DNA from 2 places in the Solibacillus silvestris genome. Region 1 is predicted to be linked to the other one. Evidence: a T-box and tRNA genes for the amino acid it is inferred to sense, from the RefSeq annotation. Region 1 holds a T-box; the other holds one or more tRNA genes.
The links. A T-box is a leader RNA that pairs with one kind of tRNA and senses whether it is charged. The one in region 1 lies ahead of ACTHOQ_RS02940 (valine--tRNA ligase), so its partner is inferred to be a tRNA-Val.

Region 1 (9,184 bases):
TCTTTAATTACCGCAAGCGCTTCCGTATTTTTTACACCGACGACTACAGGCTTCATCGTTTTGATAATACCCGCTTTTTCCGATGCGATTTCTGCATATGTCCCGCCAAGCATGTCCGTATGCTCCAATGAAATCGTCGTAATGACGCTCACTTCCGGTGTAACAACATTTGTAGAATCTAAACGCCCGCCAATCCCTGTTTCGAGCAATGCAACATCCAATTGCTGCTCCGAAAAATACTGTAGGGCTATTAATGTCATGAATTCAAAAAAACTCGGAAATTTCCCATCCAGCTTTTCCTCGATAATCCGGGCAAGCATGTTCGCTATGCGCAAAAAGTCGGCATCGGAAATCGGTTGCTTATTTACCGTCACACGTTCATTCGCGCGCTCCAAATGCGGGGATATAAAGGCACCGACCGTTAAGCCATGCTCCATTAAAATTTCCCGCACTGCATTTAATGTGGAGCCTTTTCCATTCGAACCAGCAAAATGAATAAATTTTGTTTTTTGTTCAGGGTTGCCGAGCACATTTAAAATAATATGGGCTGACTGCAGTGGCTCTCCTTTATACTCGCTCGCTTTTAACCGGAAAATAAAATCCGTGCATTGCTCGATCTTTTGAAACATCTATTTCCTCTCCCTATTGATGCTGTTATGTAATATATTCAATTATAGCGAAATTAAAAAAAGGTTTTTCGAAAAATGCCTTTAAGGACGAACTTTATGCCGAACATGGCGGCAATTGATTATGGCCGCTTCATAGGCAAGTTATTTAGCGTATTTTCATCAGAAGAAGGGCTGCGCAAAATACTTCTCTTTTTGCGCAGCCCATTCCCAATTACAATTACATATTTTTCAATTCTGCAATACGCTTTTCAACCGTCGCGAATTTCTCTTCATAGTCCGCCAATTTTTCGCGTTCTGCCGCTACTAAAGCTTCCGGCGCCTTTGAAACAAACCGTTCGTTCGATAATTTGCCGGAAACTAATTTAACTTCTTTCGCCCATTTGTCCAGCTCTTTTTCAAGGCGGGCGATTTCTTCTTCAATATTGATTAAGCCTGCTAATGGCATGAAGATTTCCGCCCCTGAAACTACTGCTGACATCGCCTGTGCCGGCGCTTCAAGCTGCGCGCCGATTGTTAAGCCTTCCGGATTACAGAATTTTTCGATATAGCCTTTGTTCGCTTCAAGTATAGCCGCTGTTTGATCATCTTTTGCTGAAATCGTCATCGCTACTTTTTTGCTCATCGGCGTGTTCACTTCTGCACGGATATTACGTACTGAACGGATAATATCCATTAATAGCTGCATATCGCCTGCTTCTGCCGTAAAGTTGAATGCCGGATTTACAGTCGGCCATGCAGCAACTGTAATTGACTCCCCTTCATGCGGCAAATGCTGCCAAATTTCCTCTGTAACGAACGGCATTAATGGGTGAAGTAAACGCATTGTGTTATCCAATACGTAGGCAAGCACCGAACGCGCCGTTAATTTGGCAGCTTCGTCTTCACCGTATAATGGTAATTTCGCCATTTCGATATACCAGGAACAGAAATCATCCCAAATAAAATTATACAATTCACGGCCGACTTCACCGAACTCATATTTATCAGATAATGCTGTTACACGTTCAATCGTTTCATTCAGGCGGGAAAGAATCCATTTATCCGCTGTTGAAAGATCACCTGTTAAATCGATTTGCCCGTATGTTAAGCCTTCCATATTCATCAATGCAAAACGGGATGCGTTCCAGATTTTATTTACAAAGTTCCATGTCGATTCTACTTTTTCTGTTGAGTAGCGTAAATCTTGCCCTGGAGATGAACCTGTCGCAAGGAAGTAACGCAATGAATCCGCGCCATATTGGTCAATCACATCCATCGGGTCAACACCATTGCCAAGCGATTTAGACATTTTGCGTCCTTCTTCATCACGCACTAAACCGTGGATTAATACGTCTTTAAATGGACGTTGCCCGGTAAATTCTTTTCCTTGGAAGATCATGCGGCTTACCCAGAAGAAAATAATGTCATAGCCAGTTACTAGCGTATTTGTCGGATAGTAGCGTTTATATAACGCATCTTCCTCATTCGGCCAGTTCATTGTAGAAAATGGCCATAATGCGGATGAGAACCATGTATCAAGAACATCTTCGTCTTGTGTCCAGTTTTCCTTATCTTCAGGCGCATTTTTTCCAACATAGATTTCGCCAGTTTCATTATTGTACCAAGCCGGAATTTGGTGCCCCCACCATAATTGGCGGGAAATACACCAGTCATGGATATTTTCCATCCAGCGGTTATATGTGTTTTCGAAACGATTTGGCACGAAGTTTACTTTTTCGTTTTCTTCTGCCTGTATTTTTAATGCTTCTTCAGCCAATGGCGCCATTTTAACGAACCATTGTTTTGAAAGGTAAGGCTCTACTACTGCATCTGTGCGCTCTGAATGACCTACTTGGTGCACATGCGGCTCGATTTCGATTAATACACCCGCTTCTTGCAAGTCCGCCACAATTTGCTTACGGCATTCGAATCGGTCCATTCCATTATATTTTCCGGCAAGCTCATTCATCGTGCCGTCTTCGTTCATTACTAAAATACGCTCTAAATTATGACGGTTCCCAACTTCAAAGTCATTCGGGTCATGTGCCGGCGTCATTTTTACAACACCTGTGCCGAATTCCATATCCACATAGTCATCTGCCACGATTGGAATTTCGCGTCCTACGATTGGTAAAATTACCGTTTTTCCTACTAAGTGTGCATAGCGCTCATCTTCTGGATGTACAGCAACACCTGAATCGCCAAGCATTGTTTCAGGACGCGTCGTTGCGACACGCAATTTACCAGAGCCGTCTGCCAGCGGGTATTCCATATGGTAAAATGCGCCCTCTACTTCTTTGTGGATAACTTCGATGTCGGAAAGGGCTGTTTTTGCCGCAGGGTCCCAGTTGATAATGCGTTCGCCGCGGTAAATATAGCCTTTTTCGTACAGCTTTACGAAAACCTCTTTTACCGCTTCTGATAAACCTTCATCCAATGTGAAGCGCTCTTTTGAATAATCCAGCCCTAAGCCTAGCTTCGCCCATTGCGCACGGATGTGGGAAGCGTATTCTTCTTTCCATTCCCATGTTTTTTCAAGGAATTTTTCACGGCCAAGATCGTAGCGGGAAATGCCTTCACCGCGCAATTGCTCCTCCACTTTCGCCTGTGTTGCGATCCCTGCATGGTCCATACCAGGCAGCCATAGCGCGTCATAGCCTTGCATGCGCTTCATGCGGATTAAAATATCCTGTAATGTTGTATCCCATGCATGGCCGAGATGCAATTTCCCTGTTACGTTCGGTGGTGGAATAACGATGGAATATGGTTCTTTATCGCTTGTTGGATCTGCTTCGAAAAATTTGCCGTTCAGCCACCATTCATAGCGGCCGGCTTCTGTTGACTTTGGATCATACTTTGTTGGCATTGTGATTTCCGTCATGTGAATCTCTCCTTAAAATAAATTCAACTAAAATAAAAAACTCCCTTCGCCTATAAAAAAGGACGAGGGAGTTAGTTCGCGGTACCACCTTTAATTCCGTCGGTCAAGTCAAGCGTCCGCATACTTCGTCATTCGCTTCACTCGTCCGCTCATGAACTATGCGTTCAATTTGCGTCTTCGCTCGGCTGCGTTTCTTGTCTGACAAGCGCTTTCTTTTGACCTTTCATATTAAAAAGTCAAGCGCTCGCATACAATGTGAATATGCGGCGTTGCAATGCCCAAACGGCACTTCATTCGATAACGGTGTTTAACCGGAACTTAGCTACTAATTCGTTCACTAAGTCAGCTCCTAGGCTACCTTCTGTACGGACGATGCAGAAACTTTCCAGCTGCCGTTTCCTCTCTGTGCATCATGAGCATACATACTCTTCCTGTTCATCGCTTCAATTATATTGTTGCAATTTATTTTAAGCTGTTTTTTGCGAAATTTCAAGTGCCGGATTGCATTATGCAAAAACACGTTTTTTATTATGTTTACATATACTATGCAAAAGGGGTTTGGAAATTGCGAAAAAATTATAATCCGTACTTGTTGCCGCCATGGTTGCGAAAACTCCGCTTTTATATGAAGCACTGCATTATTCCGCTAACTGTTTTTCAAGCAATCCGAACAATCATAGTCCCGACAACAGGCGATATATTATTATTGGCGGTCCTTATTTTAATCTGTTACTTATTATTAACAGACTTCATTTAAAATCCTTTCGGAAAATGAAATGGTCCCGTAAGATAAGCGACTTACGGAACCGTTTTTTTATTTTTTCACTTGGATTTGGACACGGCTGTATGCATCGGCCAGTTGCTCCAAAAAATCAAGCTCTTCTGAAACAAGCTGAACTGGCGGTGTTTCTTGCTGTAGCTCAGCTTGCAGGTCCGCTTCAGCCAGTACTATATGTTCTTCAATAGAAGGTTGTTGCACCGGCTCGGCAGCTTCGGTCATTTCGACGATTTCAGCATTTTCCGTGATTTCAAGGACTTCCGCGTTTTCAGCGATTTCAGCTTTTTCGCTGACTTCCGCGATTGCTTGTACATTCTTTTCCATATCGCAATGAACATGCCAGCTACATAAGCAGCAACCATTATTCGGTTCGATTTTCACATCCTTTATGCGAAGAGAAATATTTCCGATGTCATCATTCGGAAAATCGATGGCAAATGGCAAGGCGTATTCAAAATAGCCATGATCTTTTTCAATATCCATATGCTCGATATAAATGCCTTCCTCTATTTCCTCTTCCCTTGGTACATGATCAAATTGGATATTTCCTTTTAATACATAAATGCCTCTTAATACAATTGAATCATCCTTGGTTTCCTCATGCCATTTCGGTTCGACAACTATTTTGGAATTTGCTAGGACATTTCCTAATTGCTTCGGAAATGTGAACATCTCGTTCATTTCCCACTGTTGCATAAAAAATCCCCTCCTACGTTTACATTATGCATAGAAAGGGGATTTATGAGTTCTTAATAGATTACCGGGCCAATTTTTCAAATACACGGTGGAATGCTTCAACCGTTTTGGCGATATGCTGTTCTGTATGCGCTGTTGAAATGAATAATCCTTCAAACTGGGATGGGGGCAGGAAAATGCCCTCTTCCGCCATTAATTTAAAGTATTCTGCAAACAGTTCCAAATCAGAGCTTTTTGCTGTTTCAAAATCGATTACATCTTCATTTGTGAAGAAGAAACCAATCATCGACCCTGCACGATTCACTGTATGCGGAATATTATATTTCGTCGCTGCGGCACGGAATCCTTCTTCCAATTGGTCGCCGAGTTTACGGAAATACGTATACGATTCCTTATTCAGACGGGATAATGTTTCATATCCTGCTGTCATCGCAAGCGGGTTACCCGATAATGTCCCTGCTTGGTAAATCGGACCTGCAGGAGCTATTTTTTCCATAATTTCGCGCTTTCCGCCGAATGCGCCTACTGGCAAACCTCCGCCGATTACTTTTCCTAAACAAGTAAGGTCTGGTGCAATTCCATAGTATTCCTGTGCACATCCGTAGTCAACACGGAAACCTGTCATAACTTCATCAAAGATTAATAATGTACCATTTTCTTCAGTAAGCTTGCGCAATCCTTCCAAAAAGCCTTTTTGTGGCGGAACAACACCCATATTCCCGGCTACCGGCTCTAAAATAACGGCAGCTAAATCCGAACCGAACTTCTCGAATACTACTTTTGCTGATTCCAGATCGTTGTACGCGACTGTCAGCGTATTTTTAGCGATATCTGCCGGTACACCAGGTGAATCCGGCAAACCAAGCGTTGCAACACCTGAGCCCGCTTTAATTAATAATGAATCCCCGTGACCGTGGTATGAGCCTTCGAATTTCAAAATTTTATCGCGCCCTGTAAAGCCGCGCGCCAAACGCAATGCCGACATCGTAGCTTCCGTGCCTGAAGAAACGAAGCGAATCATTTCTACAGATGGCAGACGGTCCATTACAAGCTTTGCCAATTTGTTTTCAGAAACAGTCGGCGCCCCAAATGAAGCCCCTTTAGCTGCTTGCTCTTGAATTGCCGCAACAACTTCCGGGTGTGCATGTCCTAAAATAAGCGGTCCCCATGATAGTACATAGTCAATATATTCATTGCCATCAATATCTTTAATAACGGCGCCTTTTCCCGATTCCATGAAAATCGGGTCCAGATTCACCGATTTGAACGCACGTACTGGCGAGTTTACCCCGCCTGGCATTAAATCAACGGCTTCTGTAAAAGCTGCTTTCGATTTTTCATAACTGCGCATATTATTTCTCCTCCAACCAACGACATACGTCTTTTGCATGATAAGTAATAATTAAATCCGATCCCGCACGCTTCATACCTAATAATGTTTCAAGTACAACTGCTTTTTCGTCAATCCAGCCATTCGCTGCGGCTGCTTTAACCATCGAATATTCGCCTGATACATTATAGGCAACGACAGGCAGCGGAAAACTGTTTTTCACATCGCGAATAATATCCATATAAGCTAATGCCGGCTTCACTATGAGGAAATCCGCGCCTTCCTCTACATCAGATGTTGCTTCACGCATCGCTTCCATTCGGTTGGAAGGATCCATCTGATACGTTTTGCGGTCACCGAATTGTGGTGCCCCTTCTGCCGCTTCACGGAATGGCCCGTAATAGCTTGATGCGTATTTCACCGCATAGGACATAATCGGAATATGCTCGAAGCCTGCTGCATCCAGCCCTGCGCGAATCGCAGTAACAAAGCCGTCCATCATGTTCGATGGTGCAATAATGTCCGCGCCTGCTTTAGCCTGCGAAACAGCTGTACGAGCCAATACATCAAGTGATGGATCATTTAAAACTTGTTCGCCTTCAATGACCCCACAATGTCCGTGATCGGTAAATTCGCATAAGCATGTATCCGCTACTACTAAAAGTTCCGGGTGACGCTCTTTAATTAACCGTGTCGCCTCTTGAACAATCCCATGATCATGGAACGCGCCTGTACCTACTGCATCCTTTTCAGCTGGAATACCGAATAATAATACTGCACGAATGCCTAAATCGACAATTTCATCCACTTCTTCAGCTAAATTGTCCAAAGAAAGCTGAAATACATCTGGCATTGAACTTACTTCATTTTTAATATTTTCGCCCTCAATAATAAATAATGGATAAATCAGGTCTTCTTTTTGTAGGTGCGTTTCTTTTACTAAAGCACGCATCGCTGCATTTTGGCGCAGGCGACGGTGACGCTGGAAATAAAGTTCTGTCATTTTGTCTGTTCCTCCAAGATGAGCTGCTCGACTACAGCTTGCATCGTATAGATTTTTGGTTGCACAATGGGTTTTACCCCGTATTTTGCGAGAGCAGCTGTCGTTACATGACCAATCGAGGCAAATTTTGCAAAACACCAATCCAGATCCGGTACGATATACTCCGCATATACATCTACTGCGGAAGGACTTGCAAAAATTACGATAGGCTCGGCGCTGGAAATAAGGCACTGCTCTAATTGCTCTATATATTTCAGGCAATCCTGCGTCTCGTATATCGTCCACTCATCAGCACCCGTGCCGTCCCGGATTGTTGCCTTCGCCATCGATCCGCGCAAAAATAGCACGCGCTCCTGTGATTCCTTTCGAAACTCCTGCACGAACACATCCGCACTATAAACGGTTGGCATAAAATGAACCTTTAATTGTGCATTGCCTAAAAGCTCCGCAGTTTTCTCGCCAACTGCAGCAATTTTATGCGGCAACTCTGCATAGTTCACATGATGACGTATACACTTAGCCAAAAAGCTAATTACCGCATTTTGGCTCGTAAAAATGAGCCAATCATATAACGGCAGCTTGTCGATGAACGATGCATCTTCGTCTGAAATTTTTTCTACCGTCTCGATTAGCGGCAAATGCCTTACAGTCCCGCCATGTTGCTCAATGGATTGTTTCACTGAAGCAACGACGGTGGACCCTGTTAAAATAATCGTTTTGCCCGCTAATCTATTCGGCATCCAACTCAGCCTTTACGCGCTGAATCAACTCATATGCTCCTTGCTCCGTCAGCATCGAGGCAACAGCTTTCCCTAGAGCATCTGCATCTGTGCCTGATAATGTTTCCTTATAAAAGATCGAGGCATCCGGTGCAGCAACCATACCTGTCAGTGTAATCGACCCGCCATCAACTGTCGCATACCCGGCAATCGGCACTTGACACCCGCCATCCATTGCCGCTAAAAACGATCGTTCTGCATGTGCGGTTTCCCAAGTTTGCGCATCGGTCAATTTCGCCAATTGCTCCAATAGCTCTGTATCATCTGCACGGCATTCAATACCTAGCGAACCTTGTGCAACAGCCGGCAAGCAAATATCCGCATCCAAATATTCGGTAACGACTTCTTCGCTCCAGCCAAGACGTTTTAAGCCTGCCGCAGCCAATATAATCGCATCATACTCTTCTGTTTGCAATTTGTTTAAACGTGTATCGACATTTCCGCGAATCCACTTAATTTCCAGGTCTGGGCGTACTTGCAATAGCTGTGCGCTGCGACGCAATGAACTCGTCCCCACGACTGCACCATGCGGTAAATCGGCAAACTTCACATGACCTTTCGAAATAAAGGCATCACGAGCATCTTCACGTGGAGGAATACAGCCAATGACAAGCCCTTCCGGTAATACAGCCGGCATATCCTTCATCGAATGCACCGCAAAATCGATTTCCTTATCATATAAAGCTTGCTCGATTTCTTTTACGAATAGACCTTTCCCGCCAACTTTTGAAAGCTGCACATCTAAAATTTGATCACCTTTTGTCACGATTTCCTTTATTTCAAATTCAAATGGCACACCAGCCGCTTTTAATTCATTAATAAACCAATTTGTTTGTGTTAATGCCAGTTTACTTTTTCGAGACCCTACAATAATTTTTCTCACTATACTCCGACCTTTCTGTTAAACCCATAGATGGAAATTCGATAATTTGCTGCCGAGGAAAAAATTGACGACAACGAGCAAAAATAAATAAATATGCACTTTCGCATACGTTGTTCCTAATAATTTGCCTCTTTGGTGAAGCAAATAAATAATCAGGTAAACAACGGATACGATGAACGAGCCAATAATTTTAACATCGAAAAGCGAAACAGTTTCCAATGTTAAA
Region 2 (9,184 bases), on a different contig from region 1:
TTATAAAGAGGATTTCATCATCCGTTAACCGGTTTAGTGTCGTATCCCACAGCACAATTCTGGAATTTTCGCCGATTCCTGTCACATATGCATTTAAAGCATTCGTCTTCTCCGACATATTCACTTCATAAACATGCTCTGAAGGAATATTCGCCTGCTCTGCGAGTGAAAGAATTTTTGTCTCCAATACTTTATCTTTTAGCGGAGAAAAATCATTGTAGATTGGATCGATCACGACGGGTTGGATGAACATAAGGAAAATTGAAAATGGAACAGTTAATGCCCATGTATATAACCACCATCTTTTCGGACTTTTTTTGATGAGCCAATAAAGAACCATTACCATGATCACCGACATCCCAAAATCAAGCCAAAAACCAATCACATTATCCCGCATCCATGAAGAAAAAAGCTGCGTGCTTATACCATAGCTTTTGCTCAGTGTATACCGGTAATAGTCTAGCGGAAATTGGAGGATGAACAATAGCAAGGATAGCAAAAATACATACATTGCCGTTCTCCAAATGGTCCATCTAAATTGTCCGGCGCTCCACTTTTCGAACAAATGCGAAATACCCGTAATCAAAATAACGAAGTAAAGCAGCCATTCCAGCGGCGTTGCTATAAAAAACAGAAAATTTCTTATGTTTGATAACTCTTCACTTAACACCAATTCCTGCGCTGTCAGAAAAGTGCCCGGATCCGCTGCCGTTCCTTGAAGAGCGGCTGGTATCCCGCTATTTTGACCATGGAAAAAATAGAAATACATCGCAATAACATACAGACCAAATACGAGAACAGCCATTAAACCCCATTTTTTCGTCATGCTTTCTACACCTCAATTCATTCGTTCGTTACCCTATCTTATTATTGAAGCCTAGAAATCATTTCCCCCAAGTTTGCCAATCTCCTTATATGACGGTTCTATACGCCCCGGCACCGTCATAAATTGAAAAAAATTCACTCATTCTTTGAGTTTACAAGGAGCGCATAAATATGTTGTTTGCCATTCATTATTTAGAAAATAACACGCCTGTACTCAGTCAATGTTTAGAACGTATACCCGAAGTCGATGAAAATCTAAAAATTAAAGGCCGTAAAGGTAAAGTTGTAAATGTCATTCAAATCGAAGAAAATAAATATCATATTCATGTAATGTTAGAAAAAATAAATAACAAGGATCCATTGCTAAAAGATGATAAAAAGAAAAGACGTTAATGTGTAGGAAGCATGCGCGAAATTTTCATTTTGTAGAAGTAACATTAAAAGTAAAATTATAAAAATTTTATATACCTCTTCCGACTAAAATGCTATGATAATATGTAAGAGCATTGTTATTTTTGTATCTTATCACGGTCTTGTAGCTCAGTTGGGAGAGCACCACCTCGACAAGGTGGGGGTCGCAAGTTCGAGACTTGTCGAGACCATTATTTTAAGTGCCCATAAACGTTGGTATATCAACGTTTATGGGCACTTTTTTTGGGGGGCTATTTACTCATTAAGCCTGAATTTCTGAATTTGTCCGCAAGATTTTTTCCAAATTCCGAACTTTGATTTGGAAACGTTATTTTGTATTAAAACACATTCTCTTCCACTATTTTCATCATCATCTACTTCTTAATTTCATCATACGTGTTGATTAATCAAATTTATCCAGCACTTTCTTGATATATTTCCCGATAAAATGCGAGTATTTTTACCAGGCCAACCCGCCATTCGATGGGCAGGGTAGCACAAAGAAGCTGGCGTGTGAAACCGGTGAAAGATAGACGTCTGCAATTCTTTTTCTTCTGTCCCTCGGTATGCAGAAATTTGAGTAATACGTACGCAATTAACGCCGCAAAAAGCTGGCTGAACACCGCATTTTTGGTCGTGCCAAGTAGCACCGGCAGATTCTGTTCGATCCATCGAAAAAAGGATTCAATTGCCCATCGTTCCTTGTACATGCCTGCGATTTCTTCGACTGTTACGTCACGAAGATTGGTGATGACTCGTACAACCGCCCCTTCATAATCGGTAAATTCCACGACACGGTGCCGTTTTTTTGTCTGGTTTTGTGCAGTTCCCAGTGTACAGGTAAAATCGGCGACGATATTTGACCCTTCAATCGTTGTTCTTTTTAAGGATTTCCTGCGGTTTAATTTGATGTTCTCTTTTAAACGGATAATGAAATCCTGATTTGTATTAGCGTAGCGATCGGCTTTTTCGATTGAAAAATAGGCACGGTCTGCAACAAGGATAAACCGTTTATCCTTGAGCTCCTTCCCGACTGGACCATCGTGTTTTAAGCTGATTGTTTCAACGACCTGCAGAGGCATGCCTGTGCTATTTGTGAAACTGACGTGCAGCTTGATGCCTGAGCAGTCCTCATGATAAAGCGCCCATGGTAAGCGGTTTCTTCCAACTGTAATCGTTGTGGAATCAATGGCCAGCAACTCTTTTTTTATTTTTATTTTATGTTTCGCCGCCCGGTTTAACCGGCCGGCAATCAACTCAAAAATTCGTTTGACGATGAGGTAATTCAGTTCGTCCAACCGTTTGGAAAGCGTGGAATAATCCACGAATTTCAATTCTTTTTCGGTTGCCACATCAGAAGCCGAACGCAAACTTTTCCATTCAAAAGCAGCAGCATCCACAAGATAGTTCAAAAGTTTTGGTACATCACATTTACGAGCCGTATCCTCAAAACCAAATTCAGCGAGAATCCCCACGATTTCGTCCTGTGAAATAAAGTTTTGAAGTAACGTAAAAATCGTGGTATTCGCAAGCCGAGAGATTCCTCCTCGTAAAATTTGGTGTCGTAACTTACATTTTACATGGAATCTCTCTTTTTTGTTGAATTTTATTGGAAAAAACTAGCTAATCAACAGACGTGATTATTTATTTAAGTTTTTAATATTTTTATGCTTTATGAACTAAAGCATAAACAAATTCCCTCCCTAGTGCCTTTTCATATCGGCTAAATCATTATCTCCAGTACACCTCTTCATGCCCTCCATCTGGAAACAATCCCCTATTGTTTTTGTTAACATTCTTGTATACCCTTAATTTATGAGGTGAAAAAAATGATAAAAATAACAAAAACACTCGCTCTATTCGGAGTAATGGGAGGCCTTTTACTTTCTTCGGCAGGCGGCGCTTCGGCAGCAATTGTACATTACAAAGATGTAAAACAGACGGATAATTACTATATTGCTGTTGAAAATCTATTAGAGCAAAAGGCAATTAGTCGTACGCTGGATAACTTCCGCCCAAATGAAAATATTACTCGTGGTCAGGCAGCAAGTATTTTAGCTAAAGTGTTAGGTCTGGATATTAGTAAAGTTAACAATCCAAAATTTAAAGATGTATCAACAGACAATCAATTTTATCCATACATTGCAGCATTGGCTAATGAAGGAATTATTGGCGGGAAAAGTGATGGAACTTTTGGTATTAATGAACCATTAAAGCGCGGTCAAATGTCAGCGATCCTTTTAAACGCTTATGATATCCCAGTTGTTGGTATTCATGATATAAAGCTTCAAAAGTTTAAAGACTTATATAAACATAAAGATATCTCTAGTGATGATATGATCTGGTATTTTTCCCTTTCATTCAGCAATCAATTCTCCCAACAAGCTTATACAATGGATTATTTTGGTTTTGCTTCAGGTTATCCAAAAGAAAAACGTTTCGGGATTAATGTACCTATTAAACGTTCCCAATTTGCGTTGATGATTCATAAACTTCAGAAAAATGAAGGAAAACTTTCTTTCTTCCCTATTAATGAATATAATGCCGGACCATTAACAACATCTTTTAACAACAAAGAGAACATTGTAAAAATTGAAGAAGTAACTGTTGAAGATGAAAGTGTAATTTCAGTTAAATCTTACCTTACTGATAATGACATTAAGGAAAAGCTGTATGTAGAGGGCTATTTAAATATCCATCATAATGGTGATAGAGTCCTAAATGATTACATCGTATTTAATCTTCACAAAGAAGGTATAACGAAAGTGAACATTCCAAATTTAAAAACAAAATTAATTGTTCATGTAAAGGAAGTAAACGGCAAACTTGTTGCAGAATACAGTTTTGAAGAGACACCTGTTCAAGTTCCAACCACTTCCGGAGATACAATAACAGTAACTGCCGACTCAGCAGACATAGCTAAATAATGATGATAAAATCCAGGAGATTCTTTTCTTGGATTTTTCAACGTGAAAGCATGTTCAAAAAAGCCTCCCTCTTTGCGAAAGCGGATTTAAAGCAACACTTTCGTATCCTTGGCCAGCGCCACGACCAGCTCAACAAAGATGGCCGGTACAAGGAAAGGCAATTGGGCACTCGGTTATAGATACCTGTATAAAAACGATGCATAATTGCCAGGAAGAAATCTGTCATTACGCTTTACGAATGCAGCTGTTGAAGGGTACAACAATATAATCAAGGTCTTTAACGTCAACACTATTCCACGCGTAACCCGGAGTGCTATAAGCAACATATTTTTACTGTTTTTTTACAAATCGACAACAGAAGAGTTCAAACATATTCGATATATAGAATATATTTGAACTCTTTATTTGCATATGTTTGAATATCATTGCTCTAACATCAATCATCAATCTTTTTTTTAAAAACAGAAAAAGCGGCAACCTATAAACGCATTAGGGTTGTCGCCTTTAAATTTGTGTTATTAATATTTAAATAACATTGCTACCATTTCGTGACCAGCTCCAATAGTCCAGAACAATACAATGTCACCACGTTTAATACGGCCTGTTTCAATACCTTCATCTAAGCAAACGAAAGGACTGCTAGTAGACGTATAGCCATATCTATCGCCTACATATATAATCTTTTCTTCGGGAATGTCAAAGTGATCTTGAATTTTCGAAATATTCGATAACGCAAATTGCGATAAGCAAAACGAATCAACATCCCCAATCTTTAACCCGTTGTCTTTCAAAAGGCTCTCAATCATCTCACATGCTACTGGAATAGCCATCGCACCGTCAAACGGAGTGAAAACGATATGCTCTTTCTTGCCGATTGTTTGAGAAAAGCCTTCTTTTGGATAAATTATGTTGTGTCTATTCGCTGAATCTACTTCATAGACCGCATCAATAAAACCTATTTCGGCCTCTGCTGTCTTTTCTAGAATTATAGCTGCTGCTGCATCCGAAAAGTTAGCATATGTAAATGCCTGTTCGGGATTGGAAATTAAGCTGTTAGCGTCAGAGCCAATAACTAGAGCGCGGTTAATACGTCGGTTTGCCATCATATAACGTGAGGCGTTTTCCACTGCAACCGTCATGCCCGCGCAATTGGCGTTACTATCAAACATCATTGTATGATTCGATGCACCGATTTCGTGATGCACAAACATCGCATTTGTAGGTAACGTATGCTCTGGCACTTGCGTAGAAAATACAATCATATCAATATCTTTCCCAGTTAATTGAGCCTTTGCCAATACACGTTTAGCTGCTTCAATTCCCATCGTCAGGGAATTTTCGTTATTGTCGATGATATATCGTTCATTTCTTCCCATCGAAGTTAAGAAGCCGGTAATATCTTCTCCTTGCTCTTTAAAATGCTCTAAGTAAAATTCATTCCTTACTAAATTTTCTGGATGATAAATAGCAACGTTTTTTATTTTAATACTCGCCATGCTATGAATTAACTCCTTACTGAACTCATTGTTATTGCTTCTATTTATTAGATTGATTCAACCGTAGCATTTGTAAGTCCAGCGGCATTTGCAAGACGACTTAATTGCATTTTTAACGTTAAATTATTTTCCACTGTAAATTTCACTTGTTTGAATCCTGTTGTTTTATACATTTTCATGACTTCCGTTAAATTCGCTGTCATATCAGCATTCAATAATTGCATTTGTGTACAATCAACTTCTAGATCAAATTCAGATGGTGTGATGGCTTTCATTTTTGAATTATAGTCTGCAACGAATGCATTAGCATCTTCCATTGTCATTTTCCCATTTACAGAAATGTTTACTACTTTTTTTACTGTGTTTACTTGAATACCTGTTTTTTTCATGTTCAATTCTCCTATTGTGTTTGTTGAATTTTGAAATATTCTTTTATGTATAAAGATGCATAAACGCCAGGACAATAGAATTATATCAACATAACATAAAAAACAACAATAGAAATGTCGAATTTCCTTTATTTAAAATACAAAATAGTTATATAGAATTAAATAATATTTCAAATCCATTAATATAGACCTACTAATAAAAGGCCAAAACTGCTTAATTGGTTGAAATATTGGTAATTATTAACCGTTCGATTTTCAATGAAAATATTGTTTGTTAAAGTTTTAATTAACCTGTTCGATTTTATATGATTAAGTCACTTCCGGTAATACAATAACAGTAATTACTGACTCAGCAAACATAGCTAAATAATGATTATAAAAGGCAGTTCTTCAGCTAAATGGCTTTATATCAAAAAAGGCACAATTCCCTTTTAAGGATTGCACCCGATTGTAGAATAGATAGATTAGCGATTTATCCCTTTTCTTATAAATTCATTTAACTCCGTTTTCTTTTATTTTGAACGTCCCTTTTTCACAATTGATTTCTGCCTTTGCACCATATGGCAAAATAAATTTAGGTTCCGTATGACCAAAGTTCAAGTTATAAAGTATTGGCAGATCTTCTAAATCACATTCCTTCATTACTTTTTGAATTACCTCTTTATAATCATCGTAATACTTCTCATCCTGTGGTTTACCAAAAATGATACCATTTGATTTTTGCAGAATGCCTTGTGCTGCATAATTTCGCAACCAATATTTAATAAAATCAGGTTCAGGGTATTCTTCAGTTGTTTCAAAGAAAAGAATGCTATTCTCCCAATATTCTTTTTCCGGCCAAATTTCGGTTCCTTTTGCAAACTCCAACACTTCAATACAACCACCTATTAAATATCCCTCTGCTACACCCGTTCCCTGAAGGACTTCATAACCTGAATTTTTCCGCATATTCCTGCGACGGTTTTTATTTTCTTCTACCCATTCCAAACGCTCACTCGTCCATTCGTTTGCAGGTTGAATTTCACCAATTATCTCATTTGAGAATAGTGTCCGATTTACCATATCGATTGTATAAGGATCCATCTCCACATTTTCAGCAAAATCGGTTAAGATTGCCGGACCATAAAATGAAGAGATTCCCGCTTTATGACAAAATAAATGGGAAATGGTTACATCTGAATAACCCATAAATATTTTCGGGTTTTTACGTATAACATCAAAATCAATATAAGGGAGTAGGCGAATACTATCTTCTCCGCCAATATTTGCAATGATTCCCTTTATACTTTTATCCTTAAATGCCGTCATTAAATCTTCAGCTCGAGCCTGTGGATTTTTATAAAGATATTCTTCGCCTTTCAAACTGTTCGGCATTGGCATAACCTCTAATCCAAACACTTCCTCTAACCGCTTAGCCCCTTGTTCATATCGCCATTTAAGTGCGGGTTCACCTGCTCCACCCCATGAAGGACTTACTGTAGCAATCCGGTCTCCCCGCTGTAATTTTTCCGGCTTAATTAACACATTAACTCCCCCTAACTTATTTAGACATAGATCTTAAATTCTATATAAACATCATATTACCTGCTATTATTCGAGAATCAGGTTCTAAACTGGAAAAGGCGCTCTTCTTATTCAAAGAAAGCGCACGATTGTTGAAGACCGTTTTTCACCTAATTATTTGAAGAAGCAGGATGTTATGCCTTGTTATTTTTTAGCAAATTTATCACATTATCAAGTAATTCTGCTCAATCCAAACTTACAGGATGCGAAGGAAGATTGTCAGTTATTGCTCTAATATTCCCTTATATGCTACCTGCTGTTATTAGTTGTACATAATCAGCGATTTTCAATATACTTCATCCTAAGAAGTTGATTTAAGAAATACATCAGCATCTTTCGCACAGATCTCCACTTCCTTTTTCCAGAATAACGATAATCAAACCGAGCTAGCGGTCAAGTATTTATGAAAGAAAACTTTTACATTTTCCCACGCCTCAAATTGTGCCTGTGAGTTATCTTTAGGTGTTCCTCCAAGTAACAATTTGCCATTTCCAAAGGGAGAAGAGACAGATTGTGAGGTCGGAAATCCAGGAATCGCAAAAGAATGTCCTGCTTTAGGAAAATTAATATGTTCGTATGGATAGGGATGGTCGTGTTCTTTCAATCGGGCCATCACTTTTTCAGATAATAAATCAGCTGGCCATAACTGGTCATCCCCTCCTGAAATCAAAAGAACAGGACCTTGGATACCTTCGACTGGAATTTCGGCTTGTTTCTCACCTTCAGCCCACCACTGATAAGTTTTTCGCCAAGAAATGGGTTCTCCCATTTGCCTTGCCTGATTAATTTCCAAATTAACCTCTTTTGGTATCTTGCCAAAAGCAAAAGGTATCGATTTCCCCTTAAATTGCCATGAAGATACAGCAGTTGATGATTGACTAATTCCCGGGTAAACAACTCCACTAGGCACATAACCTACCACTGCCTTAATTGAAGGAAACATTGACGCGCTTAGTAGTGCCAGCTCACCGCCCTTAGAAGTTCCGAATACGCCTAGTTTTGAAAAGTCAACTTTCGGATGATCTTTTAGCCAATCAATTGCATTTTGTATATACTCCAAGGGGATATTTACTAGCTCTTTCGGTAAACCCTCAATACCAAAATAAGCCAAAGCTAACGTATTAAATCCATACGAAGCCAGTAACGCTGCATTGCTTTCTCGTAATCCACCTTCAGATCCCCCTAGTACGATGACAGTAGGCAATGGCCCGCTATTGGAATCGCAAAAAAATGTTCCGACCAGTCCTCGTTCACGTACTGGAATTCTATCCACTTGAGGTTTAACTACATTTCGAATGATGGAAGTCACTGTCAAGATTTCTTGCTCCCTCATTAAAATGAGCATTGTTTCTAATGGTTTTAAGGGGGTTCTTCTTTTCGGTTTATTATCTGCTATTGGAACCATTGACCAAAATAACCCAGTTATATCAGGAGTAAAATAAGTTCCCGATACAGGTTGTGCGGTTGCTAAGTTAATTTCACCTTCGCTATCAGACAAAAATTCTGCAAACGATTCCCAATTCGCACCAAGATTGTCGCACATTTCGGCTCTTAAAGTCACAACCTCACATGG

Region 2: it encodes a tRNA-Val, which carries the amino acid that the T-box ahead of ACTHOQ_RS02940 (valine--tRNA ligase) is inferred to sense. The anticodon was not compared.

What each region holds. Positions count from the first base shown of each region.
Region 1 covers NZ_JBQCJW010000003.1:108,284-117,467, forward strand. Annotated here, with positions in the region: gene ACTHOQ_RS02935 (bifunctional folylpolyglutamate synthase/dihydrofolate synthase) at 1-629, opposite strand, end outside; gene ACTHOQ_RS02940 (valine--tRNA ligase) at 847-3,489, opposite strand; T-box leader at 3,545-3,937, opposite strand; gene ACTHOQ_RS02945 (YszA family small membrane protein) at 4,055-4,246, shown strand; gene ACTHOQ_RS02950 (alanine racemase) at 4,304-4,963, opposite strand; gene hemL (glutamate-1-semialdehyde 2,1-aminomutase) at 5,025-6,314, opposite strand; gene hemB (porphobilinogen synthase) at 6,316-7,296, opposite strand; gene ACTHOQ_RS02965 (uroporphyrinogen-III synthase) at 7,293-8,036, opposite strand; gene hemC (hydroxymethylbilane synthase) at 8,026-8,958, opposite strand; gene ccsA (cytochrome c biogenesis protein CcsA) at 8,977-9,184, opposite strand, start outside.
Region 2 covers NZ_JBQCJW010000041.1:10,188-19,371, reverse strand. Annotated here, with positions in the region: gene ACTHOQ_RS17060 (M48 family metallopeptidase) at 1-826, opposite strand, end outside; gene ACTHOQ_RS17055 (hypothetical protein) at 997-1,218, shown strand; tRNA gene ACTHOQ_RS17050 (tRNA-Val) at 1,355-1,427, shown strand; gene ACTHOQ_RS17045 (IS4 family transposase) at 1,650-2,729, opposite strand; gene ACTHOQ_RS17040 (S-layer homology domain-containing protein) at 3,066-4,163, shown strand; gene ACTHOQ_RS17035 (ketoacyl-ACP synthase III) at 4,682-5,659, opposite strand; gene ACTHOQ_RS17030 (hypothetical protein) at 5,707-6,048, opposite strand; gene ACTHOQ_RS17025 (S66 family peptidase) at 6,541-7,572, opposite strand; gene ACTHOQ_RS17020 (acyl-CoA thioesterase/bile acid-CoA:amino acid N-acyltransferase family protein) at 7,988-9,184, opposite strand, start outside.